DNA from 2 places in the Sphingobacterium sp. R2 genome. Region 2 is predicted to be linked to the other one. Evidence: riboswitches for the same ligand, from Rfam matches in the RefSeq annotation. Region 2 holds a riboswitch; the other holds the start of a gene.
What was found. Region 2 has a riboswitch for thiamine pyrophosphate ahead of thiS (sulfur carrier protein ThiS). Riboswitches for the same ligand answer to the same signal wherever they lie in the genome.

Region 1: linked by a shared signal. The riboswitch ahead of pnuC (nicotinamide riboside transporter PnuC) and the one ahead of thiS (sulfur carrier protein ThiS) in region 2 are both predicted to bind thiamine pyrophosphate.

What each region holds. Positions count from the first base shown of each region.
Region 1 covers NZ_CP142884.1:3,215,710-3,219,964, forward strand. The annotation lists gene VXM68_RS13270 (malate:quinone oxidoreductase) at 1-1,486, shown strand, start outside; TPP riboswitch at 1,502-1,646, shown strand; gene pnuC (nicotinamide riboside transporter PnuC) at 1,743-2,321, shown strand; gene VXM68_RS13280 (acyl-CoA dehydrogenase) at 2,296-3,387, shown strand; tRNA gene VXM68_RS13285 (tRNA-Arg) at 3,791-3,862, opposite strand; gene xerD (site-specific tyrosine recombinase XerD) at 4,068-4,255, opposite strand, start outside.
Region 2 covers NZ_CP142884.1:4,460,083-4,464,337, forward strand. The annotation lists gene VXM68_RS18725 (family 78 glycoside hydrolase catalytic domain) at 1-1,154, opposite strand, end outside; TPP riboswitch at 1,346-1,441, shown strand; gene thiS (sulfur carrier protein ThiS) at 1,501-1,707, shown strand; gene thiC (phosphomethylpyrimidine synthase ThiC) at 1,753-3,567, shown strand; gene VXM68_RS18740 (thiamine phosphate synthase) at 3,564-4,181, shown strand; gene thiE (thiamine phosphate synthase) at 4,127-4,255, shown strand, end outside.

The sequences.
Region 1 (4,255 bases), 1.2 Mb from region 2:
AAATAAAGAAGTTGACGTTGTTCTAATCGGCGCCGGTATTATGAGTGCTACTTTGGGTACTCTAATCAATGAATTAAGCCCAGACGTTAATATTGAAATTCTTGAGCGTTTGGATGTTGTGGCTGCTGAAAGTTCAGACGCTTGGAATAATGCTGGCACGGGTCACTCTGCCTTATGCGAGCTAAATTATACACCCGAACAGAAAGATGGTTCTGTAAAGATTGATAAAGCAGTGAAAATTGCTGAGCAATTTGAGGTATCTAAGCAGTTTTGGTCCTACCTCGTTGATAAAGGCGTCATTACCCAACCTGAAAATTTTATCCGTAGTATTCCACACCTAAGTGCAGTTTTTGGTGAAAAAGATGCTAAATTTCTAAAAACAAGATGGGAAACGTTAACCACCCAAAACTTGTTTAAGGGAATGGAGTATACTGAAGATGCTGAGTTGCTGAAATCATGGATTCCATTGATGATGGAGGGGCGTGATAAAAATGAAAAGATTGCTGCAACGAAAATGGATCTTGGTACAGATGTCAATTTTGGCTCATTGACACGTGATTTGATCACTAATCTTGCAAATAAAGAAAATATATCCATTTCGCTAAACCATGAAGTCATTGACATTGAACGTGAAGATGATGGTCGTTGGGAAGTGGAGGTCAAAGATTTAAAAACAGGAGTAAAGAGAGAAATCAAAGCGAAATTTGTATTTATTGGTGCTGGTGGACACTCCTTGCTGTTGTTGGAAAAATCCGGAATACCAGAAGCAAAAGGCTATGGTGGCTTTCCGGTAGGAGGCCAATGGCTACGTTGTGTGAATGATGAGATTATTAAAGCACATCACGCCAAAGTGTACGGCAAAGCTTCTGTGGGCGCTCCACCGATGTCTGTACCGCACTTAGATACGCGTTATATTGATGGCAAACAAGCTTTGTTATTTGGTCCTTATGCGGGTTTTTCCACAAAATTCCTCAAACAGGGTTCTTATTTCGATCTACCTGCTTCGATCAAGTTGTCGAATATCCGTCCGATGCTATCTGCCGGACTTGATAATTTGCCCTTGACCAAGTATTTGATCACAGAAGTCATGAAATCTCCGAAAGATAAACTGGAGTCATTGAAACAATTTATGCCCACAGCAAAATTGGAGGACTGGGTTATTGAGAAGGCGGGACAACGGGTTCAGGTGATCAAGAAAGATGAAAAGAGAGGTGGGATTTTGGAATTTGGAACAGAGGTCGTCTCTAGTTCAGATGGTTCTATTGCCGCGTTATTGGGTGCTTCTCCTGGCGCTTCTACCTCTGTCGCGATCATGATCAGCTTGCTGAAGAAATGTTTCCCTGAACGTGCTAAATCAGATGAATACAGGAAGAAGTTACGTGAGATGATACCATCACACGGGAAATCATTGAACGACGACGCACAGCTTTGTAAAGAAACACGTATACGCACACACAAAGCGTTGAAATTAATCGCTATCGATTAATCAGGCCCGACCAACAATATACTTGAGGGGTGCTTCGAACGGCTTCTGCCGTTCTAGGCTGAGATTATACCCAATAAAAGCGATTGTTCCTCTTTGTACAATCGCTTTTATATACCTGATCCAGGTAATGCTGGCGTAGGGATTTAATTTCAATAAAAACAGCTGTTTTCTCCCCGAAGGTTTATTATAAGATCGCACGCACTAATAAACAATTCGAATGACTCCCGAATCCATGATCGAAGCTTTGATAAAACAGATGCAACAAGCCACAGTGGCAGAATGGCTAGGTGTTTCTTTCGGCATTTTGCAAGTCTGGTTTTCACGGCAAAATAAATCAATCCATTATATTTTTGGCATTATAGGTATACTGATATCCGTATATGTATTATTTCACGCAAAACTGTATGCTGAAATATTGCTGCACCTGTATTATTTAGTCATGAGCATTTACGGCTGGATGTATTGGAAATATAGCAGTGACGCTGCTACGCCGATCACACGTTGTGAAAAGAAAGATTGGTGGATAGTATGCTTTATCTGCACCGCTGGTTTTTTGTTGTTCTATTTTGGATTGGTGCATTTAACAGACTCCGATGTTCCACTATGGGATTCCGCCGTTTCCTGCACCGCTTGGGCAGGAATGTGGTTGTTGGCAAAACGCAAAATAGAAAATTGGATACTGTTGAATATTAGCAATCTAATGGCCATTCCATTATTGATCCATAAAGGATTGTTTCTCTATTCCGGACTGACTTTGTTTTTATTTGTGATGGCATTTAGTGGATATTTAAATTGGAGGAAAATAATACGTGAAGAGAGATATGCAACTCAATAGTGCGGATATTGCCATTCTGAAAGACAGTCAGGCAAAAGGTATTCAGCAGAAATCTTTGTCGGATGAACAGTTGGAACTAATCTATCGCAGAAAATGGTTTAAAATCTGGATTCCCGTTGAACTGGGTGGATTAGGTTTAACGGTACCAGAAGGTCTGAATGTATTGGCTGATTTAGCGTATTGGGACGGCGGACTGGCCTGGACAGTGACATTATGTTCGGGAGCAAATCTTTTTGTCGGTTTTATTGATCGCGTTCTAGGCGATCAAATCTTTAAAATGGAACGGGTTTGTTTCGGTGGTAGCGGGCAGGCATCGGGCACAGCAACGCGCGATGGTGAACATTATCGACTCACAGGGTTTTGGAAGTACGCTACTGGGGCTCCACATTTAACCCATTTTACGTTGAATGCAACGATTCAGGAAGGGGGGAAACCCGTAATGGATGACAAAGGGAATCCACTTGTAAAATCATTTTTTGTCGATAGAGAACATGCGCTGGTTCATTATGACTGGGATACGTTCGGATTAGAGGTGACTGCCTCGCACTCTTTTTCGCTGCAGGACGTCCTAGTTGATGGTAAACAGTGTTTTGAAATCAATGCGGCGAAAAGCACACGCAGTGATCTACGCTATCAATATCCCTTTATGCCTTTTGCTGAGTTGACCTTGCTGGCCAATTTTATCGGGATGTATAAGCGATTTCTGGATTTGATTGAAAAACTGTTTGTGTTAAAAAGTAAAGCGTCCAATTGGGAACAGGCAGCGAGTAAAGCTGCTTTCGGCATGCTCGATGAGCTTCAACAGGATTACACCATACGAAAGGATGCTATCTTGCATTTGGCTGACCATTCTTGGGATAACCTCAGTAATGGTATCGATAATGCCACAATTTATGCGCAAATAGCCACGCAAAGCCGTGATTTTGTCTCTTCCATTTTAACGAATACCGTTAAACTCTATCCTCAGGCAGGGATTTTGGGGGCTGCCGTGGACCAAGAGATCAATATCATCTTCCGAAATATTTTTACTGCTTCACAGCATAAGTTGTTGCAGAAGAGTATATAGACAATAGCTTTGTTTTAAAAATTTTTTGTTACAAATGCTGCGTTATCTACAGATTTTCCGCTGCTAATTTTTGGTGTGCCAAAAGAAGAACCGCTAGTAACCAACTTGCCCGTTTTTACAGTGATTGCTCAGTGCTTGTTCAGTGCTTGTTCAGTGATGATTCAGTGACGAGTGAACAAGCACTGAACGAGTACTGGGTAACAATTGTTCTAAGGCTGTGCCTAGGGGTAAATTGGTATTTGGATATCTGCTATCTAATTGGTATATTAGCTATTTTTTCGCCATGAAATGGCCAACCGATTCGTATACATTGCTGAAAAATATTCGCGTGCCCACGTCAACACGGAGCTGGAGTTCGTAGCGTAAAAAAAAGGAGATCATCTCATTGAAATGTCTCCTTTTGTGTTCCCGGCGGGGGTCGAACCCACATCGTCAGAACCGGAATCTGAAATTCTATCCATTGAACTACGGGAACGTCCCGCAAAGATATATTATTTTCTAGATCTAACAAATATCTTTACGATAAAATTGTAACTTTTAGCAGGCAATTTTTAGCGATAATTAGCGCCGTTTTTTTGCATATAAATTTCACCCGCTCCTCGTTTTTTTTTAACTCAGTGCTAATGATTCATTTGTGCATACTTCGGATCAAAAAATGATGCTAGTTGACAGCAGGTTGGTTATGACCGCGGGTGGTATTGCGTGATTACAGAATGCAGGTATTCCTTGTCTATATGCGTATATATTTCGGTAGTGGTGATACTTTCATGTCCGAGCATGTCCTGTACAGCCCGCAGATCGGCCCCGCCTTCCACTAAATGAGAGGCAAAGCTATGGCGGAAGGTATGTGGGCTAATGTTTTTCTGTA
Region 2 (4,255 bases):
TCGATATTGGACAGATCAAGACGCCCATCTGCCGACAATCGTTCACCATGCTTGATATGTAGCATAGTCCCTGCAGCTCCTTTGACTTTAATTTTTGTAATTCCAGCCATATTCTGACCCATATCGAAAACATAAGTACGTTGGTCTATCTTTGTCACTGATTTGGGCTTATAGGACTTCACGAGCCGAATCGGTACCATCTGTTGGGAAACGATATGTGCAGATGGCGCATTTCTGTACTGAACAGCCTGCCAAGTTGAATCATCATATTTAGGTTTGTCCCAGCCGGGCATATCAAGTCGAGCATCATAATGCTCACCCGTATAAATATTGTTATAGATAATTGGACCGGTAGCTGTTTTCCACTGCTTATCCGAAACGACCGTCTCCCACGTACCGTCTGTATACTCGATTTTAAGCTCCAAACAGAATATTGGCCGGGCCCGCCACGGTGCTTGATGAAAATTCCAAACCGCCAGTGGCTGGTGATTATACCAGCCATTCCCCAAAACGACGCCAATCGCATTCGCACCTTGTTGTAGTTGTCCGGTAACATCCTCTACCACATACAGTGTTCTTCGATCAAATCGCGTATACATAGGATCAAGACGGTGGTCTCCAATGCGCACGCCATTAATAGAAAGCTCATATAATCCGGCAGCGGCAACATAAGCACGAGCCGATTTTATCCGCTTTTTGATAGTGAATTCAGTCCTAAAATACGGAGCGTTGCGCGCATTGATATCTTTATTGTCACTGATCCATTTTCCTGTCCAAAGATCCTTCCCCATCATTCCAGTCTCGAAAGATGCTATTGCTGAAACGCTGGAAATACCGTCTCGGTCCCATACTTTTACTCTCCAAAAGTATTTTATCCGCGGCTTTAACTCGGTACCATTATAGTGCACCAACATCGCCGAACTTAGCTGCTTTCCACTGTCCCAATGCGCTTTTACCCCATGTAACAATTCAAGGGAATCTTGCGCTAAAAGAATCTGATAAGCTTGCTGTAGGGCGCCCTTTCGCCGGTCTTCAAGGCGCCAGCTTAATCTCGGGTGGGATGCGTCAATGCCTAAAGGATTGACCAGATGTTCGCATGTCAACTTTACAGCCTTGCAGTTATTCTTGGATTGTGCATAGGCAGTACTTGCCATACACAATATTATTATCAATAAAATTCTACGCATTAAAGGATATAATTCTTGGTTACTGTTAAATTGTTTTAGCTGATTAAAAAACTAATATATCAAATATTTCGCAAATCGCGACCTGTACTTTCCTGCTGTATATATGAGGCATTTAAATTAAAATTCTTGCAACTTTCACAAAAATAATACTATCTTCGTTTTAACTTTAGGGGTGTCTGCTTGTGCAGGCTGAGATTTTACCCTTAGAACCTGATCCGGATCATACTGGCGTAGGGAAAAGTGAGCTGTCTAACAGGTGCATTGCTGTACCTTCGTGTAGCCATTCCTAAAGTTTAACCAAAAAAATTAAGGAATGGAACTTACAATAAATCATCAAATTCGATCTTTCGACCCCGCTCCTTCTTCACTTGAGGAACTATTGGTTTTGGAACTATCTGGCAAAACCCAAGGTGTTGCTGCTGCCATCAACAACCATGTTATACCTAAGGACGATTGGGCTAAAACAACACTCAAACCTCACGATCAAATCATCTTAATAACCGCATCGCAAGGCGGATAATGATTAAAAAAAATCACCCTAATCATTCACTTCAATTCAGAAAAAATGACAGCTGAAACAATTACGCAATCCCCTTTTCCCAATTCAAAAAAAATTTTTGTACCTGGAACACTATTTCCTATTCAAGTGGCTATGCGCCAAATTTCTTTAAGTCCAACCAAATTAAGCAATGGACAAGTAGAAATTAATCCCCCTATTACAATCTACGACACCTCTGGTCCATATACCGATGAGAATTTTCAGATCGATATCCGAAAAGGTCTCCCCCGGCTTCGCGAACAATGGATATTGAATCGCCAGGATGTCATACAGCTGGCGGGCATCAGCTCTGAATATGGACAACAACGCCTTTCTGATCCAACGTTGGATGAACTCCGATTTGCCTATAGTCATAAACCAAAAGTAGCCTCTGCCGGGAGTAATGTCACCCAATTACATTATGCAAAGCAAGGTATCATTACGCCTGAAATGGAGTACGTAGCTATCCGCGAAAATCAACATATCGAGCAGCTAGTAGCCAGCACCCCCGGAATGGATCATCAGCATACAGGCCAAAACTTTGGTGCCAGAATCCCTAGAAAAACGATTACTCCCGAGTTTGTCCGCGAAGAGATCGCTGCCGGGAGAGCGATCATTCCCAATAACATCAATCACCCTGAAAGTGAACCCATGATTATCGGGCGCAACTTTCTTGTTAAAATTAATGCCAATATTGGCAATAGCGCTGTAAGTTCAAGTATAGAGGAAGAAGTTGAGAAAGCGGTATGGGCCTGTCGTTGGGGAGCCGACACGATCATGGATCTATCCACCGGTAAAAATATCCATGAAACCCGCGAGTGGATCATCCGCAATTCACCAGTTCCAATCGGTACCGTTCCAATCTATCAGGCATTAGAAAAAGTAAAAGGTGTGGCCGAAGACCTTACTTGGGAGATTTTTAAAGACACTTTGATCGAACAGGCGGAACAAGGTGTTTCATACTTTACTATACACGCCGGTGTATTGCTTCGCTACATTCATCTTACAGCAACACGAGTAACTGGTATCGTCTCAAGGGGTGGTTCTATCATGGCCAAATGGTGTCTTTTTCACCACAAAGAAAACTTTCTCTATACCCATTTTGAGGAGATTTGTGAGATCATGAAACGATATGATGTTGCTTTTTCACTTGGCGATGGTCTCCGTCCAGGAGCTATTGCGGACGCCAACGATGCGGCTCAATTTGCTGAGCTCGAAACACTGGGCGAACTCACCAAGATCGCCTGGAAACACGATGTTCAGGTAATGATAGAGGGCCCCGGCCACGTGCCCATGCAACTGATCAAAGAAAATATGGACAAACAACTGGAATGTTGTAATGAAGCCCCATTTTATACCTTAGGCCCGCTTACTACCGATATCGCTCCGGGGTATGACCATATTACTTCGGCGATTGGAGCTGCAATGATCGGTTGGTACGGTTGTGCCATGCTTTGTTATGTCACCCCAAAAGAACATCTCGGATTACCAAATAAAAAAGATGTTAAAGATGGTGTGATCACGTACAAACTAGCCGCACATGCTGCTGATTTGGCCAAAGGACACCCTGGAGCGCAGTATCGTGACAATGCTTTAAGTAAAGCGAGATTTGAATTTAGATGGGAAGATCAATTCAATCTTTCCCTAGATCCGGATACCGCACGTGAGTATCATGACGAAACCTTGCCTGCAGATGCAGCTAAAGTAGCTCATTTCTGTTCCATGTGTGGCCCCAAATTTTGCTCCATGAAGATTACGCAGGAAATACGGGATAGTGCAGCGCAGGGTATGCTTGAAAAATCGCAAGAATTTATCGCACAGGGTAAAGAACTCTATTTATGATCATTGCACTAACGCCAGAAGAGACCATACATGCTGAAAAAGCGGTTATCCATACCCTTCTTGAGAAGGGGCTCGATATCCTGCACTTACGCAAATATCATTTTACAGATTTACAAATGGCAAGATATGTAGAATCAATAGATCCTGCATATCTTGAAAAGTTAGTTCTTCATTCTCACCCTCACCTATCGACGGAACTCGGGATCTCACGCATTCATCGGAATGAATGGAGCAGACAGCATAGTCCCTCCAATCAGGTGAACACTACAATTATTTGCTCGACATCTGTACATGATATTGCGGCATTCAACAAACTGGATAAATGCTGGACCTATGCTTTTCTAAGTCCGATATTTCCAAGTATTTCAAAAAAAGAATACGGAAGGTATAATGCTCAACTGAATCAGCTTCCAAATCGCGTTAATTTTACTGTTCGTCTGATAGCACTTGGCGGAATAAACCAAGCTAACTGTCTCCTCCCGTTGCAGGAAGGGGCAGAGGGAATAGCCTTGTACGGCGCTTTATGGCAGCATCCCGACCCAATTCAAAATTTCATTGCATGTCAACAAAAACTATGGAAAAACTTCAATACATATCACAAGGACAAACATTAGCAGCACAAAAAGATAATATTTTAAAGGCCCTTGATGCTGGTGTAAAATGGATACAAGTGAGATGGAAGGGAGCT